2 regions of the Geminocystis sp. CENA526 genome follow, and region 1 is predicted to be linked to the other one. Evidence: predicted binding sites of a transcription regulator. Region 1 holds the regulator's gene; the other holds the start of a gene.

What was found. Region 1 encodes NtcA, which controls nitrogen genes in cyanobacteria. Its sites were predicted from a motif close to TTTGTANCNNNNGNTACAAA; they were not measured.
Region 2: the regulator NtcA is predicted to act here: its motif matches at 1,656-1,675, upstream of gifA (glutamine synthetase inactivation factor IF7A).

Annotation. Positions count from the first base shown of each region.
Region 1 covers NZ_JBLZFY010000008.1:2,792-6,854, forward strand. Annotated here, with positions in the region: gene ACN4EE_RS03970 (phycobilisome rod-core linker polypeptide) at 1-312, shown strand, start outside; gene ACN4EE_RS03975 (slr1957 family protein) at 515-826, shown strand; gene ACN4EE_RS03980 (ABC transporter permease) at 893-2,008, shown strand; gene ntcA (global nitrogen regulator NtcA) at 2,204-2,881, opposite strand; gene fabI (enoyl-ACP reductase FabI) at 3,038-3,823, shown strand.
Region 2 covers NZ_JBLZFY010000034.1:6,426-10,488, forward strand. Annotated here, with positions in the region: gene lptC (LPS export ABC transporter periplasmic protein LptC) at 22-1,161, shown strand; gene gifA (glutamine synthetase inactivation factor IF7A) at 1,401-1,601, opposite strand; gene ACN4EE_RS11055 (hypothetical protein) at 1,716-1,961, opposite strand; gene ACN4EE_RS11060 (STAS domain-containing protein) at 2,147-2,491, shown strand; gene ACN4EE_RS11065 (Mini-ribonuclease 3) at 2,525-2,983, shown strand; gene ACN4EE_RS11070 (C-type lectin domain-containing protein) at 2,980-3,486, opposite strand.

The sequences.
Region 1 (4,063 bases):
TACTTAGAAAACTTTGGTTATGACATCGTACCTTACCAACGCCGTCGTAATTTACCTTCCCGGGAATTAGGAGAAAGACCCTTTAATATTTCTTCTCCTCGTTACGATGCTTACTATCGTGGCGTTCTCGGATTCCCTCAAATTATCTGGCAAAATCAAGTACGCCGTTTCGTACCTCAAGAAAAACAGGCAAAAGCAGGAGATCCTTCTTTATACCTCAATATGGCTCGTAGCATTAATGCTAAACCAGCTCCCACTCCCCGTGTTTCGGCAGGAAATATCAGTTTAGATAAAGTTCCTTACCGCCGTTAAGTTGATTTAAAGTTGATAGTTGATCAGAAATTGAGGAATGAATAATTAGGAAGAGATGATTTCTTGTTCCTAATTTCTAGTTCCCATCTGAGTATTTATACTCAAAAAAATTTCTTAAATATTAAATTTAATAAACAAAATAAAACCCTTTTTAAAACATTTGATAATCTGAAAAAGTAAGAATCAAATTTCATAAAGGGTAATGAAACATTTTTCCGACGACTGGATTAAAGAATGGTGTAATAAAAACGGTTGGACTGATCTGTTTGTAGAACGCCGTGATTATTGGGCTTTTCCTCCTCATGGGGTTATACCTTTGCCCATTCCTAAAGAAACTTTAATTGAAATCAAAGCTGAAAAAGGCTTTTCTCCACAGGAAAAAATTTGGTTGGGAAGTGCTATTATAATTACTTTAACGGCAATACTTTTAACTTATTTTCTCAATTGTCCTATGCCTTTAGTGTTTGCTTTTGCTTTTTGTTCGATCGTGGTGGGACATTTTGAAGTAGAGTGAATAGTGAATAGTGCATAATTTTTAATTCTTCATTCTTAATTCTTCATTCTTAATTCTTCATTCTTCATGAATTGGTGGCGAAAACTAAAAAATAATCCTTTGGCAAAATCAGGGTTTATCATTCTTGTATTTTTTTATGCTATGGTATTAGGTGCGGATTTTATTGCCCCCTATAATCCCTATTCTGCTCAGGAAAATGGTTCTTTATTGCCACCAACTACTATTTATTGGCGTAATCAAGATAAACAATTTATCGGACTTCATGTATATCCTACTACTCAAGGACGAACCGATATAAACACGGGCGATCGAACCTTAGAAATAGACTACACAAAACCTTCTCCCATTCGTTTATTTGTTAAGGGTGAACCCTATCAATTTTTACAAATAAAATTACCTTTACCCCCCACCTTTGACGAGGTAGAAATCTTCTCAGGTTTTACTCTGCAAAGACGTTTATTCGGTACTTTAGGAGAAGGAAAAATTAATCTTTTAGGCACAGATGAACAGGGTAGAGATCAATTTAGTAGAATATTATTTGGCGGAAGAATTAGCCTTTTTATTGGCTTAATTGGCATTTTAATTTCTTTTCCCCTCGGCATGATAATTGGAGGCATTGCAGGTTATTTTGGAGGCATTTTAGACAATATTTTAATGCGACTGGTGGAAGTTTTGATGACCATACCGGGTATTTATTTATTAGTAGCATTAGCCGCCGTTTTACCGCCGAGTTTGAGCAGTGCGCAGAGATTTATGTTAATTATTTTAATTACTTCTTTTATCGGTTGGTCGGGTTTAGCTAGAGTTATTAGGGGGCAAGTTTTAACCCTCAAAGAACAAGAATTTGTGCAGTCTGCTAGATCGATCGGGGCAAATTCTTTCTATATTATTATCAAGCATATTTTACCGCAAACAGCGACTTATATAGTCATTTCTGCCACTCTTTCCATTCCTAGTTTTATCGTGGCAGAATCTGTATTAAGTTTGATTGGTTTAGGCATTCAACAACCCGATCCCAGTTGGGGTAATTTACTGTCATTAGCCTCCAATGCTTCGGTATTAGTTTTACAACCTTGGCTAATTTTTCCTCCTGCTATTTTAATTATTTTAACGGTACTATCTTTTAATTTATTAGGGGATGGATTAAGGGATGCACTCGATCCCAAAAGCATTAGGAATTAAGAATTAAGGGTTCTTGAAACTAAATCGTAATAATAAATATAGTCTAAAGCTAATGATTAGATTCAAAATCTTGATTTTTCATTCTTTAACCTGACACCTGACACCTGACACCTGATACTTACCCTCATCAAAATACTTTTTGTGCACCCCCTAACTAAAACACTTTTTGAGCAAACCCTACTTATTACTCAATTTTTAAGCAAATTGTTGACTTAATGCGACTGGATTATGGACTGTAATTTTTTTCTTGGTAATAGAAATCAAGCCGTCTTGTCTTAATTCTCCTAGTAATCTTGTTACCGTCACCCGTGTTGAACCAATGGCTTCGGCAATAGCCTGATGGGATAGTTTGAGATCGATCGTAACACCATTAAGGCTAGGAATCCCAAAATCTCGACATAGTATCAACAGGAAACTAACTAAACGAGAAGCCATGTCACGATGGGCAAGGGTTTCAATCATTAATTCTGTTTGTAAAATTCGAGAAGACAATCCTTGTAACATAAGTCGTGATAGTTCAGGATTATCTCTTAACGCTCGTTGAAAATGCTCAATAGGGGCTGATAATAATTCTACAGGAGTGAAAGCCACCGCATGATAGAATCGATCGGACTTTTGCCCTGTTACCAAAGACAAAACCCCAAAAACACTATTTTCTCTCAATAAAGCTACTGTTATTTCCTCTCCTGCTTCATACACCCGTGACAATTTGACAGCACCCTTCATTAAAAAATATACCCTTTCTGCTGGATCTCCGGGAAAAAAAATTGTCTTACCACGTTCAAATCTTTCCACTACAGGAGTATAAATTCCAGCTCCAATTTGACGAAATACAGAGGCTAAAGGTTGTTCTTGATTTAAGATTGATTGCATAGGGGATAGTTACTTAATAATATTTAATGTTCGATCGAATAAAGGACACTTTTTATAAGAAGATAAGTAATTGTAAACTAGATAACTATCTATAACGTAATTAGTTTAATCAATTATTGTCAGATATTACAGAAAATTAAAGAAAAAATCAAGAATATGTTAGATTTAAAAGGAAAAAATGCCCTTGTAACTGGTATTGCTAATAATAAATCGATCGCATGGGGTATTGCTCAACAGCTACATAAAGCAGGGGCAAATATTGGTGTCACCTACCTGCCCGATGAAAAAGGGAGATTTGAGAAAAAAGTAGGAGAATTAGTTGCCCCTTTAAACCCTAGCGTTTTTTTACCCTGTAACGTACAAGATGATGCTCAAATAGATGAAACCTTTGCCCAAATTAAAGAAAAATGGGGACATATCGATATTTTAATCCATTGTTTAGCCTTTGCTCAAAAAGACGATTTAGCAGGAGATTTTAGCAACACTTCCCGTGATGGTTTTAAAACAGCCCTCGATATTAGTGCCTATTCTCTCACTCGTTTAGTACAATCAGCTAAACCCATGATGGCATCGGGAGGAAGTATTGTCACCTTAAGCTATTTAGGAGGAGTAAAAGTCATTCCCAACTATAACGTTATGGGTATTGCTAAATCAGCCTTAGAAATGAGTGTGCGTTATTTAGCCTCCGAATTAGGTAGTCAAAATGTAAGGGTAAATGCTATTTCGGCGGGTCCCATCCGCACCCTTGCATCTTCAGCCGTTGGGGGTATTTTAGACATGATTCACCATGTGGAAGCCGTTGCCCCCTTAAAACGTACCGTAACTCAAATCGAAGTAGGCAACACCGCCGCCTTTTTGTGCAGTGATTTAGCTAGTGGTATTACTGGACAAATTATTTATGTTGATGCAGGTTACGAAATAATGGGCATGACTCAAGGGTAATTAGGAATGAAGAATGAAGAATGAAGAATGAAGAATGAAGAATGAAGAATGAAGAATGAAGATTTTTATATAGATTTCTGATTTCTAATAAATATTGGGTTTAAACCTATCTGAAGTACTTTGAGACAACCGTACTTTTTAAAAATGTTAAAAAAAGTAACAATTTAGACAGATTGCTTGACAAAGTTGCGGTTTTAATATCCTTATGTTAGGTTATTTATATCTAATGAATTAATTGAG
Region 2 (4,063 bases), on a different contig from region 1:
TTAATTCTCAATTCTTAAAGAATGTTATTTAAAAAGTCAATTTCTACTATTTTATTATGCTGTTTGTTAGTGAGTTGTCAGGGAAATAATCCTGTAGAAGAAACAGAAGAAACGGAATTTAAAAGAGAAGTAGAACAGGGATTAGTGTTATATAATGCAGTATTAGAACAATCTAATGCTAAAGGAGAACTTTTATGGCGTTTAAGTACAAAAAAAGCTATTTATACCCAAGATAAAGAAAGTGCTATTTTAGAAGATTTAACAGGTAATTTGTATGAAAATGGGAAAATTATTTTAAAAGTTAGTGCTGAAAGAGGAGAAGTAAAAAATGAAGGCAAAGAAATTTATTTATACGATGATATTTTAGCTTTTGATACTCGTAATAAAGCTGAATTTAAGGGTGACACTTTGGTATGGAAACCAGAAGAAAATGTGATGTTAATGATAGGAGAAGAAGGAATAACCGCAAATCATCCTAAATTAGTGGTTAAAGCAAGGGAGGCAAAATATAACACCACCACTCAATTATTAGAATTAAATAAAGATATTTTAGCCACCACAATTAACCCCTCTTTACAATTAAAAACTCAACATTTATATTGGCAAATTCCCGAAAATAAAATTATTGGAAATAGTCTATTAGATATAGTGCGTTACGATGAGAAAAAAAAGGTAACGGATAAGTTAAAAAGCAATCAAGCTGAAATAGATATAGATGCTAATATCGCTATTATTAATGGTAATATTGAGTATCAATCTTTAGAACCACCTTTACAAGCGGCAACAGAAAGAATTACTTGGTATTATCTCGATCGAAAAATGCGATCGAATGCCCCGACAAAATTAGTACAACCTGAAGATGACATGACATTAACAGCGAATAATGTGGACTTTGATTTAGCAGAAAATTTAGTCTATTTACAAGGAGGAATTTATGGACAAGCAGTCAAAAATGAGGTAGAAATTTACTCAGATAATTTAGTGTGGAATTTAGACAATCAAGAAATAACCGCCGATGGCAATGTCTTTTATAAACAGATAAATCCCGACTTTAATTTACGAGGCATGAGAGCGATTGGCAGGTTACAAGACAAACAAATTACAGTAAAAGGTAATCAAGATAATCCAGTCAAAACGATAATTTATAGCAACGAATTATAATTAGGGGTTGCCTCATAGTATTTTGATGAAGGTAGGGAAGAGCGGATTTGCAAAAAGAGAAGAGTTTTAAGGGTTTTAATTCTTAGAATCACATTATGTAATTATCTAGTATCACCATATTTTTCTAGTCTTCAGATTTATTCAGCAAACCCCCAATAAAATAGACGTAAATACATTCATCGTTGATTTACGCCTGTGTTTTAATATTCATTTTTGCTTAAATTAAATTGTTGATGTAATTAACTTAAAGTACTGTTGCTTCGATCGTAACTACGAGCAAAACTAGATAAGGGTGCAGACTTTAAATTTTCATAATATTCTGTATTATTAACATCCATGCCGATTTCACCTGCAAGTCTTCCTAACATAGACTGTTGACGATTTCTAATCATTTTATCATGACGTATCATTAATGCACGGGCTTTTTGAGTAGTATTCATAATCTTTATCTTTTCTTTTTTATTTATCGCTTACACTTATTATCATAAATAAAATCTGTATAAATTGCTACAAAATAGAGAAAAAGTTAATAAACCTTAACAATAAAAATTTTCTTAAGGTACGATCGATCTTAGCAAGTTGAGTATTCTTAACAAAAAAATTCTGTGACGCAATTCTGAGTTAATTTGAGGAGGAAAAGGGCTATTTGCCATTTCTTCTTTCAATAAAGCATATTCCTCAGGAGTCAAAGGTTGATTATCTTGAGGGGATTTAGCTTCCATAATAATTTCCGTTGCCAAAACTTCTTCAGGAATATCATCGGGAGGGGGTAATGCCCTTACAGAAAGAGAATTAGACATTACAGACAATAAAGAAAAAAGTATGATGGAGAAAAAATTTTTCATAGCAGAATTACGAAGAAATGTTAAAGAATAAGGAGAAAAAAGAGAAAAAAATTAAGATTGAGAAGAATTTAAGCTATATTATACAATTGTTAATTAACTACAGATACCGTAGGGAGGTAGCTATTTCAGAACAACTAAATCTGACAGTAAGTCTAAGAGGGACTCGTGAAGTCAGAAATAATTGCCAAATTTTTCATTTACTAGGGCAACTAGATGCTTTTTCTGAGCCTACTTTTCAGAAAGTCATCTTAAGCTATGTCAAAGAAACTGCTAATAAAATCATTTTAGATTTATCCCAAATAGACTTTATTGATAGCTCAGGATTAGGCGCATTGGTGCGTATTGCCAAACAAGTAAGTACCATGAAAGGAGACTTGCAAATCGTCAGTAATGCTAGAGTGACTCAAACCGTCAAAATGGTAAGATTAGAGAAGTTTCTGAAATTGAAAAATTCTCTTGATGAGGCGTTAAAAGATATATCGTAAAAATTAACTCAGTTTCCAGCGTTATTTAATTTTATGGACATTAATCCATTACCTTTCAATAATCTCCCTCAATCTGACTCTGAGAATGAGGTTATTCCCCACTGGAAATTAATTTTTAATGGCGAAATTTCCGCCTCATCACTACAAACTATTTCCCCTAGTGCTTTTGCTTATATCGGTGATGCGGTTTATGAGTTATATATTCGCACTCATTACTTATTTCCTGCTAAAAGAATCTCTGACTATCATCATCGAGTAGTAGAAAAGGTAAGGGCTGAAACTCAAGCAGTTTATCTGCAACAATTATACCCCATACTTACAGAAACAGAATTAAATTGGGTTCGGCGAGGGCGAAATTCTGTCAAAAAGTCTCCTCGTCGTTTATCTTTACAAACCTATCAACAGGCTAGTGGTTTAGAAACTTTGTTGGGTTATTTATACATTTGCGATCGAGATAGGCTTCATTTTTTATTATCGCAACTGAGAATTTAGTCTTCATCGGTGACTTTTTCCACAATGCCCCTAAGTATAGCATGAGCAGGTGCATCACTCCATGTTCCCACTGGTCGATCGAACGGATTAGCGATACCATTTAATGTACCAAAATGTTCTCCTCCATGTTCAGGGTTATTATTTGGCTCACCTTTTGCCCAATTAAAATAATCGGATTTTTCACCACTTATCCACACAAAATCTCCCTCTTTTTCCACATCATTAATCCCAATCCATAAAAATTTTGTTTCAGGTGTTAAGAAGGTTTCTACTAACCATTGATTCTCTTTTTCATCGTTAATGGTTACTAAATTTCCTCCTTTTTTTTCAGCCCATTGTTGAGCGTTTTCCCAAGTCATTTCAGGGGTTAAAAAGTATTTATTTCCATTGTCGGGATTAACAATTTTGGTGATTTCTTCTGCTTTTAAGTTCGATCGAATTATCCAAGGAGAAAATAAACTAAGACTAAATAATAGAGTTAACTTAACGTTTAATTTATTCATATTTAAAACTATATTTATCATACTATTTAGGGTTTGCTGAATAAATCAGAAGACTATTAAAACCAATGGTTTATACACACTACATTAACTAAAAAGTGTTCAATTTTCACAATTTTTACTGAAAAACTGAGCATTTTTTACTAAATTTTATTTAAAACAATCCTGTAATTATACGCCAATACAAAGCCTCAAAACCTTGATTTTTGTCATTTATTCACTCTTCCCTTTTCCCAAATCCGCTCTTCCCTCTCTTCATCAAAATACTTTTTCAGCACCCCCTATTTATTAGGAGTAAAAGTAATGATATTTTATTGTTATTCGAGTCTTTCGATCACTTGTAATAATTTTTGATTGGGTTGTGTAGAAAGTAAATATTTCTTGGTATTCACTTCCCAAGCAAGGTTTTTTCAAAGTCGGGGCAAAATTGCATTTTGTTAGTTCAATTTATTGAACGAAGAATGTTAGCTGTGGAATTTATTACACAGCGAGTTATTGATGAAAACCATTAACAAAAACGTGTAATGCAGAATCAACACCTAATTTTTTTCAATTCTTAATTCTACATTCTTAATTCTAC